3 regions of the Pseudomonas azotoformans genome follow, and region 1 is predicted to be linked to each of the others. Evidence: predicted binding sites of a transcription regulator. Region 1 holds the regulator's gene; each other region holds the start of a gene.
What was found. Region 1 encodes FliA, which starts transcription of late flagellar genes. Its sites were predicted from a motif close to CTAAAGTTTNNNNNNNNNNNGCCGNTAA; they were not measured.
Positions count from the first base shown of each region.

Region 2: the regulator FliA is predicted to act here: its motif matches at 2,411-2,438, upstream of AYR47_RS33200 (methyl-accepting chemotaxis protein).
Region 3: the regulator FliA is predicted to act here: its motif matches at 1,826-1,853, upstream of motA (flagellar motor stator protein MotA).

Region 1 is NZ_CP014546.1:6,270,033-6,274,194, forward strand. Features, by position in the region: gene AYR47_RS28765 (chemotaxis protein CheA) at 1-702, opposite strand, end outside; gene AYR47_RS28770 (protein phosphatase CheZ) at 714-1,502, opposite strand; gene AYR47_RS28775 (chemotaxis response regulator CheY) at 1,521-1,895, opposite strand; gene fliA (RNA polymerase sigma factor FliA) at 2,063-2,803, opposite strand; gene fleN (flagellar synthesis regulator FleN) at 2,800-3,633, opposite strand; gene flhF (flagellar biosynthesis protein FlhF) at 3,739-4,162, opposite strand, start outside.
Region 2 is NZ_CP014546.1:5,115,000-5,119,161, forward strand. Features, by position in the region: gene AYR47_RS23405 (TonB-dependent siderophore receptor) at 202-2,370, shown strand; gene AYR47_RS33200 (methyl-accepting chemotaxis protein) at 2,537-4,030, shown strand; gene AYR47_RS23415 (sulfite exporter TauE/SafE family protein) at 4,027-4,162, opposite strand, start outside.
Region 3 is NZ_CP014546.1:2,104,636-2,108,797, reverse strand. Features, by position in the region: gene motB (flagellar motor protein MotB) at 1-903, opposite strand, end outside; gene motA (flagellar motor stator protein MotA) at 907-1,758, opposite strand; gene AYR47_RS09730 (HDOD domain-containing protein) at 1,925-3,460, shown strand; gene AYR47_RS09725 (rhodanese-like domain-containing protein) at 3,518-4,162, shown strand, end outside.

The sequences.
Region 1 (4,162 bases):
CAACGCTTCGAATTCGTCGTCGGTAATGTCGGTGCTGGCTTTAGCAGCAGGCGCCTCGGGCGCAGCGGCCGGTGCCACAGCGTCGGCCGCGAACTGGCCTTTGCCGTGCAACTGGTCGAGCAGGGATTCGAACTCAGCGTCGGTGATGTCTTCGCTGGTTGGCGCAGCGACAGGCGCCTTTGGCGCTTCTGCCTCGGCCTTCACGGCACTGAGGGAGTTGAGCAGCTGTTCGAACTCGCTGTCGGTCACATCCGGTTCGGCTTCGGCCACAGGCTCGGGCGCCGCCTCGACCACAGGCGCAGCCGAGGTGTCGGCCGGTTCCGCCAGGCGCGCCAGGGCGGCCAGCAGTTCCGGGGTGGCGGCAGTGATCGGTGCACGGTCGCGCACCTCGCTGAACATGCCGTTGACCGCATCCAGTGCTTCGAGAATCACGTCCATCAATTCCGAATCAACGTGACGCTCACCCTTGCGCAGGATGTCGAACACGTTTTCGGCGATGTGGCAGCACTCCACCAGCTCATGGAGCTGGAGGAAGCCGGCGCCCCCTTTTACAGTGTGAAAACCGCGAAAAATTGCATTGAGCAGGTTCGCATCATCCGGTCGGCTTTCCAGCTCGACCAGTTGCTCGGACAACTGCTCTAAAATTTCGCCGGCCTCTACAAGGAAATCCTGAAGGATTTCTTCATCGGCGCCGAAGCTCATGTGGGTGCTCCTTAGAAGCCTAAACTGGATAACAGGTCATCGACATCATCTTGACCCGATACAACGTCTTCACGTTTATCGGCATGAATCTGCGGACCTTCACCCTTGGCGAGATGTTTTTGTGGATCTTTTTCCGAGAGGATCGCTTCGCGGTCATGTTCAATGCCGGCAAAACGGTCTACCTGGCCTGCCATCAGCACTAATTTGAGCAAGTTGCTTTCCACTTCGGTGACCAACTGGGTCACACGCTTGATCACCTGACCGGTGAGGTCCTGGTAATCCTGGGCGAGCAGAATGTCGTTGAGGTTGCTGGAAACCGTGCGGTTTTCCTGCTCGCTGCGTGACAAGAACCCTTCGACCCGACGCGCCAATTCACGAAACTCTTCAGCGCCCACTTCGCGGCGCATGAAACGGCCCCAGTCGTTGCTCAGGGCCTGGGCTTCGTTGGCCATGCCGTTGACCAGGGGCGTGGCGTTTTCCACCAGGTCCATGGTGCGGTTGGCCGCCGCCTCAGTCAGCCTGACCACATAGGACAGGCGCTCGGTGGCATCGGTGATCTGCGAGATTTCCTCGGCCTGGGGCATATGCGGGTCAATCTGGAAATTGACGATCGCACTGTGCAGCTCGCGTGTGAGCTTGCCCACTTCCTGGTACAGGCCGCGGTCACGGGTCTGGTTGAGCTCATGGATTAACTGCACCGCGTCGCCGAACTGGCCTTTTTCAAGGCTGTCGACCAATTGGTGAGCATGCTTTTTCAGGGTCGACTCAAAGTCTCCCTGTGACGTTTCTTTATGCTCCATAGCTCCCCCGCGATGGCATTAGCCGTGGATGCGTTCGAAGATTTTCTCGATCTTCTCTTTCAAGGCCAATGCAGTGAATGGCTTGACCACGTAACCGTTTACCCCGGCTTGGGCGGCTTCGATGATCTGCTCACGCTTGGCTTCGGCGGTCACCATCAACACAGGCAGGCTGCGCAGTTTTTCGTCGGCGCGCACGTGGCGCAGCAAGTCGATACCGGTCATGCCCGGCATGTTCCAGTCCGTTACCAGAAAGTCGATGCTCCCGCTGTTGAGGATCGGAATCGCCGTAATGCCGTCATCCGCCTCGACCGTGTTAGTGAACCCAAGGTCACGCAACAGGTTTTTTATGATCCGCCGCATCGTTGAGAAGTCATCAACGATGAGGATTTTCATGTTCTTGTCCAATTCGACCTCCAAGCAGTCTTAAACGCGCCCAGCACCTGGACGCGCCATTTCAATCAACAGGCATTACACAAAAAGGACTGCCGGGGCACCACGGGTCGAACCCGCAAAGGCTGGTTGCCCTCGCGGTCTCGTCTGCAGTGTCCCCACACTGCCTGTCAGCGCGCTCGCCACTCTCCCAAACGCCCCCGCAAGCGGGCTGCGCACTGGCTGTGCAACTGGCTGACCCGCGACTCGCTGACCCCCAGGACCTCACCGATTTCCTTGAGGTTCAGCTCTTCGTCGTAGTACAGCGCCAACACCAGCCGCTCACGCTCCGGCAAATTGGCAATCGCGTCCGCCAACGCCCCCTGGAAACGCTCATCTTCCAGGTCACGCGATGGCTCCATATGAGCGCTCGCGCCGTCCTCGTGCAGCCCTTCGTGTTCGCCGTCCTGCAACAGGTCGTCGAAACTGAACAGGCGGCTGCCCAAGGTATCGTTCAAAATCCCGTAGTAATCGTCGAGACTCAATTGGAGTTCGGCCGCAACTTCGTGATCTTTAGCGTCGCGACCGGTTTTTGCTTCAATTGCCCGAATTGCGTCACTGACCATGCGTGTATTGCGATGCACCGAACGCGGCGCCCAATCACCTTTACGCACTTCATCGAGCATCGCGCCACGGATACGGATACCCGCATACGTCTCGAAACTCGCACCCTTGCTCGCGTCGTACTTGGTCGACACTTCGAGCAGGCCGATCATGCCCGCCTGGATCAGGTCTTCGACCTGGACGCTGGCGGGTAGGCGTGCCAGCAAGTGATAGGCGATACGCTTGACCAAGGGCGCGTAGCGCTCGATCAACTCGCCCTGACTGTCACGGGCAGACTTCTTGTACGCGTTGTAGCCAGTCGCTGTCATAGCACGGGTCCTGCGCTCGTCTGATGCACCAATCGCTCGACGAAAAACTCCAGATGCCCCCGAGGGTTGGCAGGCAACGGCCAGGTATCGACCTTCTGGGCAATAGCCTTGAACGCCAATGCGCATTTGGAACGAGGGAACGCTTCGTAGACTGCACGCTGCTTTTGCACAGCCTTGCGCACACACTCGTCGTAGGGAACTGCGCCGACGTATTGTAAGGCGACATCGAGGAAGCGATCCGTGACCTTGGTCAACTTGGCGAACAGGTTGCGCCCTTCCTGCGGGCTCTGGGCCATGTTGGCCAGGACGCGGAAGCGGTTCATGCCGTAGTCACGGTTAAGCAGTTTGATCAGGGCGTAGGCGTCGGTGATCGAGGTGGGTTCATCGCAGACCACCAGCAACACTTCCTGCGCGGCGCGCACGAAGCTGACCACGGACTCGCCGATCCCGGCGGCGGTGTCGATCACCAGCACGTCGAGGTTGTCGCCGATATCACTGAACGCCTGGATCAGGCCGGCATGCTGCGCCGGGCTCAGGTGCACCATGCTCTGGGTGCCGGAGGCGGCCGGCACGATACGGATGCCACCGGGCCCCTGCAGCAGCACATCGCGCAGCTCACAGCGGCCTTCGATCACATCGGCAAGCGTATGTTTGGGCGTCAGCCCCAGCAGAACGTCGACGTTCGCCAGCCCCAGGTCAGCATCCAGCAGCATGACGCGACGGCCAAGCTCTGCCAGGGCCAGGGACAAATTCACTGACACGTTAGTTTTCCCGACGCCACCTTTGCCGCCGGTCACCGCGATCACCTGTACGGGATGCATGCTGCCCATTTTATTTCTTTACCTTGTCTTGCTTAGACGCAGGCTACATGGCTTGGCCGCGTGAATCGCTTGCAGACCATCGATGTAGATACATTTCACGGTGTTCATCCTGCCTCAACCCACCCGTTTTGCCGGGTTGTGGTAGAGGTCGGCGAACATATCGGCCATCGCTTCCTCGCTAGGCTCTTCTTGCATTTGCACGCTGACTGCACGGCTGACCAACTGATGACGGCGCGGCAGATGCAGATCATCCGGAATCCGCGGCCCGTCGGTCAGGTAGGCGACCGGCAGTTCATGACTGATGGCCAGGCTCAGCACCTCGCCCAGGCTCGCGGTTTCATCGAGCTTGGTGAGGATGCAACCGGCCAGGCCGCAGCGTTTGTAGCTGTGGTATGCAGCGGTAAGAACCTGTTTCTGGCTGGTGGTTGCAAGCACCAGGTAATTTTTCGACTTGATGCCACGCCCGGCCAGGCTTTCCAGTTGCATGCGCAATGCCGGGTCGCTGGCTTGCAGGCCGGCGGTGTCGATCAAGACCACG
Region 2 (4,162 bases), 1.2 Mb from region 1:
ACACATGCTTTGGGCGCACGGCCAATGTGTGCGCCCATACTCGTAGTTAGTGGCAAAACGCCGCGCCTCTAGATGTGAAAAAATCATTAACCAATTCTCTTTTAAGGCTTTTTCCCACACGTTCAATCTGCCACACTGATGCGAATAATTATCAACACCTTTATTATTCGCCAGGGACGGCATTCGGGGAGAGTCAGTTCCATGTCTGTGCAACAACACGGCGGCAAAGGTTTTTCACCCAGTCTGATGGCGTTGGCGGTCTGTCTTGCAAGTTCACCTGCGGCCTTTGCCGCCGAGACCCAGGCACCCGCCGCTACCCTTGAACTGGGGGCCACGCAAATCTCCGGCGAAGCGCAACTGGGCGAAACCACCGAAGGCACGCAGTCCTACACCACCGGCGCGATGAAAACCGCGACCAAGCTGCCGTTGACCATGCGTGAAACCCCGCAGGCCGTTACCGTCATTACGCGCCAACGCATGGATGATCAGGCGATGACCAGCATCAATGATGTGGTCAAAGCCACGCCCGGTCTGTTCCTCAACTTCTCCAGCGGTCCTGGCCGGCAGTCCTATACGTCCCGCGGTTTCGACATCGACAACCTGATGTACGACGGCATCCCCACCGGCTATAACGGCGTCTCCGTAGGCTCTCAGCCGAACCTGGCGATGTTCGATCGCGTCGAGATCGTGCGCGGCGCCACTGGCCTGATAACCGGCGCGGGTAACCCTTCGGCGGCCATCAACCTGGTACGCAAGCGGCCACTGGACGAACAAAAAGTCACCCTCACCGGCGCCGCCGGCAGTTGGGACGACTACCGTGGCGAACTCGACGCCTCCAGCCCCCTCAACGACAGTGGCACCTGGCGCGGCCGGGTCGTCACGTCCTACCGCGATGCCAACAGTTTCATCGACAACGCCGAGGAATATCACGGCCTGTTCTATGCCGTCACCGAAGCCGACCTGAGCGAAGACACCACCCTGACGCTCGGTTTCTCGAACCAGAAAGACAAGACCAACTACTTCTGGGGTTCGTCGATGGTCGGCCAGGATGGTCATCACCTGAACCTGCCACGGTCCTACAATCCAGGCACTGACTGGGAGAACAAAGACCAGGAGGTCAACACGGTATTCGCTGAACTGCGCCAGCAACTGGCCAACGACTGGAAACTGCAAGTCAACGCCAACTACGCCGAACAGAACGCATTGTTCTCCGGCTCGTACCAGTCACGCTGGGTCAATAACACGCTGGCGCGCACCGTCTACCAGGCGGCCTACGATGAAAACCAGGCAGGCGTCGACGCCTTCGCCAGCGGCCCCTTCCAAGCGTTCGGACGTACCCATGAACTGGTCGTGGGCGCCAGCCGACGCATCTACGACATGACCACCCACAACTACAGCCCCTACAACCTCAACTGGCCGCTCGCCGCGGGCAAACCGGACTTCGTCCACACCACCAATGACCGTGATGTCACCACCCAGGATGGTGTCTACATCACCACGCGCCTGAACCTGGCCGACCCTTTGAAGCTCATCCTCGGCGGGCGCCTGGACTGGTATGACTACGATGCCCATGGCGGTGCCGACAACTCCGGCGACTACAAGGTCACGCGTAACCTCACCCGCTACGCCGGCCTGATCTACGACCTGGACGACCATCACTCGGTGTATGTCAGCTACAGCGACATCTTTACGCCGCAAAGCGCCAAGGACACCTCCGGCAACCCCGTCAAGCCGATTGTCGGCAAGAACTATGAAGTGGGCATCAAGGGCGAATACCTCGGCGGTGCGCTGAATGCGAGCGTGGCGCTGTTCCGCGTCGACCAGGAAAACCGCGCAGTGGATGTGGTCGTGCCTAACTGTCCGCAGGCCAGCTGCTCCGAAGCCTCAGGCGAAATCCGCAGCCAGGGTATCGACTTCGAACTGCAAGGCGCCCTGACCGAGAACTGGCAGGTCGGCGGTGGCTACACCTACGCGCGTACCCACACCATCAAGGATCAAGCCAACCCGCAGAACGTCAACCAGCAGTTCGACACCGACACCCCGGAACACCTGTTCAAACTGACCACTAACTACCACTTCCAGGGCGCCCTGCAAAAACTCCGCGTGGGCGGCAACGTCTCCTGGCAGAGCCGCATGTACAACGACTTCAAAGTCGCGGACGGCAGCACCTACCGCCTCAAGCAAGGCGCCTACGCCGTCACCGACCTGATGGCCGGTTACCAGGTCAACCAGCACCTTGACCTGCAACTCAACGCCAACAACATCTTTGACCGTCGCTACTACCAGTCCATCTCCAACTCCGTGAGCTATGGCGGTGATTCCTACGGCACGCCCCGCAACATGATGCTGACTGCCAAATACAGCTTCTGATCGCGATCCGATCAACGGCTACCCGCCCGGGTAGCCGTTCCTCAAGTCCCTCCCCCGCAAGCCGATAACCGTTTGGCATCACTGAATCCTATAAAAACCAAAAACACCTGATTCGCTCCACCCTGCCCTCACTTTGATTCGGCCAGACCACAGGGAGTAAGTGTGAATGCCCACCCGCGCGCGTTTTTTCGAGCACTACCGCAAAGCCGACCGCATCATGCTGGCGTTGATCTGGCTGATGTTTCTGTTTTCCCTGGGCTTGGCCTTCTGGCACGACACCTTGATGCAAGCCGCCATAATCGGCGGCGGCACCAGCGTGGTGCTCACGGCGCTGTACCGTGCCATAGGCGGCACCCGCGTGATGCGCTGCGCCCTCGGCGCAGGCCTCATGGTGATGGCGGCGCTGCACATCAACCAGGCCCAGGGCGTGATCGAATCGCACTTCGGGATTTTCGCGCTGTTGGCGGTGCTGACGTTTTATCGTGACTGGCTGCCGATCCTGGTCGCGGCCGCCACCATCGCCGTGCATCACGTGGTGTTCCATGCCCTGCAACACCAAGGCTTCCCGGTGTTTGTGATGGAACATCACGGCGGCTGGACCATGGTGTTCGTCCACGCGTTCTACGTGGTGATGGAAACCGTCGCCCTGCTCTACCTGGCCGTACACAGCCAGGCTGAAGCGGTCGAAAGCCAGGAAATGCTGGAGAAGATGCGCGCGGTCACCTCCCAATTCAGCGCGCAGACCACCCAAGGTGACGGCAAGGTGCATGTGTCCCTGGCCAAGCGTTTCGACCACTTCCTGCAACAGATCACCCACCTGATCGACGGTGTCGCCCGCGACTCCCACGGCCTCGGCCAACTCGGCCAGGCACTGGCCAGCGCCAGCGGCACCCTGGAAAAAGGCGCACGGCACCAGTTGGCGGAAATCACCCAGATGACCGGCTCGATGCAGCGCATGGAAGACGCCATGGGCCACATCGCCGTGCACGTCGAGCAAGCGGTGGATCACGCCGGCAAGGCCAGCCAACAGATCCTGCGCGGCCAGGAAAGCGTCAGCCGTGCCCAACAGGAAATCACCCAGTTGGCCTCGCGCCTCAACGGCACCCATGAAACCGTGCAGGGCCTGGCCGTGCAAGCCGAGCAGATCGGCAGCGTGCTTGAAGTGATCAACAGCATCGCCAACCAGACCAACCTGCTCGCCCTCAACGCCGCCATCGAAGCCGCCCGCGCCGGCGAGCAAGGCCGTGGCTTCGCCGTGGTCGCCGACGAAGTGCGCAGCCTGGCGCAGCGCACGGCGGTGTCCACCCAGGAAATCAAAACCATCATCGAAGGCCTGCAACACGGCAGCCGCCAGGCCGTCGAAGCCATGCACGACAGCCGCCAAGGCGTGGAGCGTTGCGTGGAAGACAGCCAGGTCGCCGTCGACATGCTGCGCGCCGTGGGCAACGACATTGCGCACATCGACGACCTGAACGGCCGGATCGTGACCACCACCCGCGAGCAGACCACCGCTAACCTGGAGATTGTCGGGCGGTTGCAGTCGGTGCAGAGCATTGCGCAAAGCACCGCCAACGATGTGGAAACCCTGGCGCGCAGCAGTGAGCAGCTACCGCCGATTGCGGTGCGGTTGGATGCGTTGGGACGCAGGTTCCACCCCTAGGCCCAGTAGCCGCCAATCCCATCCCACAGCAGCTTCAGCGCGGTGACGATCAGCAAGCCATAGCAGGCGCGATAGAGTTGGCGCTGATCCAACCGCGCATGCAGCCGCCAGCCCAGCCACACGCCACTGGGC
Region 3 (4,162 bases), 2.7 Mb from region 1:
ATCGGCCGGCACCTCTCCCGGCGCGCCTGCGCCTGGGGTAGGTTGCGGCGTCGGCGGTTGATCACCCTCAATCGCACGCTGAGCCTTTTTGGTCAGCACCACGATATCGATCCGGCGGTTGACCGGGTTGAACGGGTCTTGATGATCAAACAGCTGCGACGAAGCAAACCCCACCACGCGCGCCACTTGCGGGTCCGGATAACTGCCGGCAACCAGCGCGCGGCGCGCGGCGTTGGCGCGGTTGGCCGAGAGTTCCCAGTTGCCGAAATCACCCTGGCCCGCGTATGGCTTGGCGTCGGTGTGGCCGCTGATGCTGATCTTGTTCGGCACCGCCTTGATGGTGTCGGCCATGGCCAGCAGGATGTCTTCAAAGTACGGCTTCAGGCGCGCACTGCCGGAGTCGAACATCGGCCGGTTGGCGGCGTCGGTGATCTGGATGCGCAAGCCTTCCGGCGTGATTTCAAAAGAAATCTGGTCCTTGAATTTCAGCAGTTGCGGGTTTTCTTCGACCTTGGTCTGCAGCTCTTGCAGCAGCAGCTCAAGGCGCTCCTGCTCGACCTGCTCAGCCATGGACTCGACGGTGTCGCGCTCGATCGGGATTTTCTCCTGGGGCGACTCGGTCTTGATTTCCGGGTTGATGGTGCGCTCAGGCGCCAATTGCGGCGAGCCACCCAGGTCGATCACGAAGGGCGTGCCGCTTTCCGAGAAACCAATCGGGTCTTTGAAGTAGCCAGCGATGGCGATCTTCTGTTCGGGCGTGGCGGTGGACATCAGCCACAGCACCAGGAAGAACGCCATCATCGCCGTCGCAAAGTCGGCGAAGGCGATTTTCCAGGCGCCGCCATGGTGCCCCGCAGCGAAGCGCTTGACGCGCTTGATGATTATCGGCTGGTTGTTTTCCATGGCTTAACGACCGCGAACCGCTTGTTCCAGCTCGGCGAAGCTTGGGCGATGCTTCGGGTACAGCACCTTGCGGCCAAACTCCACCGCCAGGGACGGCGGCATGCCGGAAGCCGAAGCGACCAGGCTGGCCTTGATCGATTCGTACAGGTTGATTTCTTCCTTGGCGTCATGGGCCAGGGAGGTCGCAAGCGGACCGAAGAAGCCGTAGGCCGCGAGAATACCGAAGAACGTACCCACCAGTGCCGCACCCACGTGCATGCCGATGGCGGCCTGGTCGCCCTCGCCCAGGGACGCCATGGTCACCACGATACCGAGTACCGCCGCGACGATACCAAAACCCGGCATACCGTCAGCGATGCCGGTCACGGCGTGGGAAGGATGCTCCAACTCTTCTTTAAGGCTGAACAACTCCATGTCGAACAGGCCTTCCAGCTCATGGGGGGCCATGTTGCCGGAGGACATGATGCGCAGGTAGTCGCAGATGTAGGCGGTCATGCGCTCATCTTTGAGCACAGCCGGGTACTTGGCGAAAATCGGGCTGGCGGCGGCGTCTTCGATGTCGGCCTCGATGGCCATCATGCCTTCGCGGCGGCTCTTGTTGAGGATCTCGTAGACCAGCCCCAGCACTTCCAGATAGAACGTGTGAGTGAAGCGCGAACCGAACATCCCCAGCGACTTCTTGACCACGTGCATAGTCATGTAGCCGGGGTTGGCCTGCAAGAATGCGCCGAACGCCGCACCACCGATGATCAGCACTTCAAAGGGCTGGATCAACGCCGCAATTTTACCGTGGGACAGGACGTAGCCACCGAGCACACTTGCGATGACGACGATGATGCCGATAATTTTAGCCATAGGGGATGAGTACTTGCGCCGTCGGGTTCATGGACATATTGGGTGTAGCAGAAAACTCTTGTTCTACTTATCGGCAAAACTGCGCCAGACTATAGCCCGTTAAGGCGAAAAGCCAGTTCGGCCCGCTCCGGGCGTGTAGACCGCAAGTGATGATCGCGCCCCTATCATGGCTAATGAAACGACAGTCCCAAGTGCAAAACCCAACTCTCTCGCCGCTTGGATCAAGCGCCTGGACGATGTGCTGCTGCCTGTGCCCCAGGCCAGTCACGACCGGGTGTGCAAAGGCATCCGCGACAGCCGCAGTTCATTGCGAGATATTGCCGAGCTGATGCAAAGCAGCCCGGCGCTTGTGCTCAGCGTGATGCGCGAGGCCAACAGCCATACCCATGGCAGCTTGGCGGAACCGGCGGAAAACCTCGAAGTGGCGCTCAACCGCCTGGGCCTCAAGCGCGCCGAAGAACTGCTGGCGCGCCTGCCGTCGGTGCCGGCCAATGAGATCCCCGTGGCGTTGCGCCAACTGCTGTTGGTCAGCCAGCACGCATCGCAACAAGCCAACGGTTTGTTCGGCAGCCGCCTGGCGCGACTGTGGCAGGACATTCACTGGGGCAGCCTGCTGTTTCTGTCGCCGCTGTGGCCGATGGCGGTCGCCTACCCCAAGCTCCTGGAAGAATGGGAACTGCGGGTGATCCACAAAGGCCAATCGGCGCGCGAGGTTGAGCAGGCACTGTTCGGCGTGCGCCTGCTGGACCTGTGCGTCGGCCTGACCGAAGCCTGGCACCTGCCGATCTGGGTGTCCCAGGGCTATAAGCTGCTGATGAGCGAGCAGCGCTTGCTGGTCAAGGCGCTGCACATCGCCCGCGAAGACGACCCACTGCGCCACCAGCAATTGCTCGACGCCGAACCCAACCTGCGCCGCTGGTTGAACCAACCGGCCAATACCGTGCTGCTGGCCAACGGCCTGGCGATGTCGGCCCAGGAATCCTGGACCTGCCCGCACACCGAACGCTGGCAACTCCTCACAGCGCTGTACCTGCAACAGCCCCTGGGCGAGGTGCAGCAGCAGGTCCACCAGCAGGCCGTCACCAGCGCCCGCACCACCTTGATGCCTGACCTCTGGCACCCGGCGCTGTCGCTGATCTGGCCGTGGCATGTACAAAAGATTCATCGCGGCCTGCTTCCAGCGCCACCGCCCACCGCTGAGGCCCTGGCCGTGTGGCGCAAGCGCTGCACCGAACTGCTGGTGGAACCGAGCCGCTTTGCCAACGCCATGCACCTGACCACCTGCGCCAAGGAGGCCCTGGTGGCCAGTGGCATGCAGCGGGTCATGCTGTTGATGGCTGACCGCGCCATGAGCACCTTGCGTGTGCACCAGGTCGATGGCCTGCCGAAGGATGCGGCCAATTTGAGCCTGGATGTGGTCAACAGCACGCTCTTGCAGCGCTTGCTGGAAAAATCCGCGCAGGTACGCCTCAACCCTGAAAACCATGCGCAGTTCTCGGCCTTGCTGCCGCCGATCCTGCGTCGCCTGTTCACCGGCGAACACCTGTTGCTGCGCTCGCTGAGCTGTAATGGCAAGGTGGTTATGCTGATGGTGGCCGACCAGGGCGGCGGGCCGTTCTCGGAAACCACCGTGCAGGCCTTCGGCAAAACCGCCCAATGCATCGAGAAAGCCCTGCACTGCTTTACCAACCGCAGCGCCTGATGCTTGCGCTACAATCGCCGTCTTTTATCGCCAACATTTGTGCCCAGGAGACCTCACATGCCTGACTTCTCTGGCTTGCCGCTGGTGATCGAATCCAGCGACCTGCTTGGTCGCCTCGATACCGAACACCTGATACTGGTGGACCTCACCAGTGCCGCCCGCTACGCCGAAGGGCATATCCCCGGCGCGCATTTCGTTGACCCAAAGCGCACCCAACTGGGGCAGCCCCCGGCGCCCGGCCTGCTGCCCAACAAGGCTGATCTTGAGAAGCTGTTCGGCGAACTGGGCCACACCCCGGACGCCACCTACGTGGTCTACGACGACGAAGGCGGCGGCTGGGCCGGACGATTCATCTGGATGCTCGACGTGATCGGCCACCAGAAGTACCACTACCTGGACGGCGGCCTGCTGGCCTGGCTGGAAGACAAGCACCCGGTATCCACCGACGTGCCCGCCCCCGTCGGCGGCCCGGTCAGCCTCACGTTGCACGATGGCCCCACCGCCACCCGCGAATACCTGCAAAGCCGCCTGGGTGCCGCCGACCTGGGCATCTGGGATGCACGCGGTCCGCTGGAGTATTCCGGCGAGAAGGTCCTCGCCGCCAAAGGCGGGCACATCCCCGGCGCGGTGAACTTCGAATGGACTGCCGGCATGGACAAGGCGCGCAACCTGCGTATCCGCCGCGACATGCCGCAGATCCTC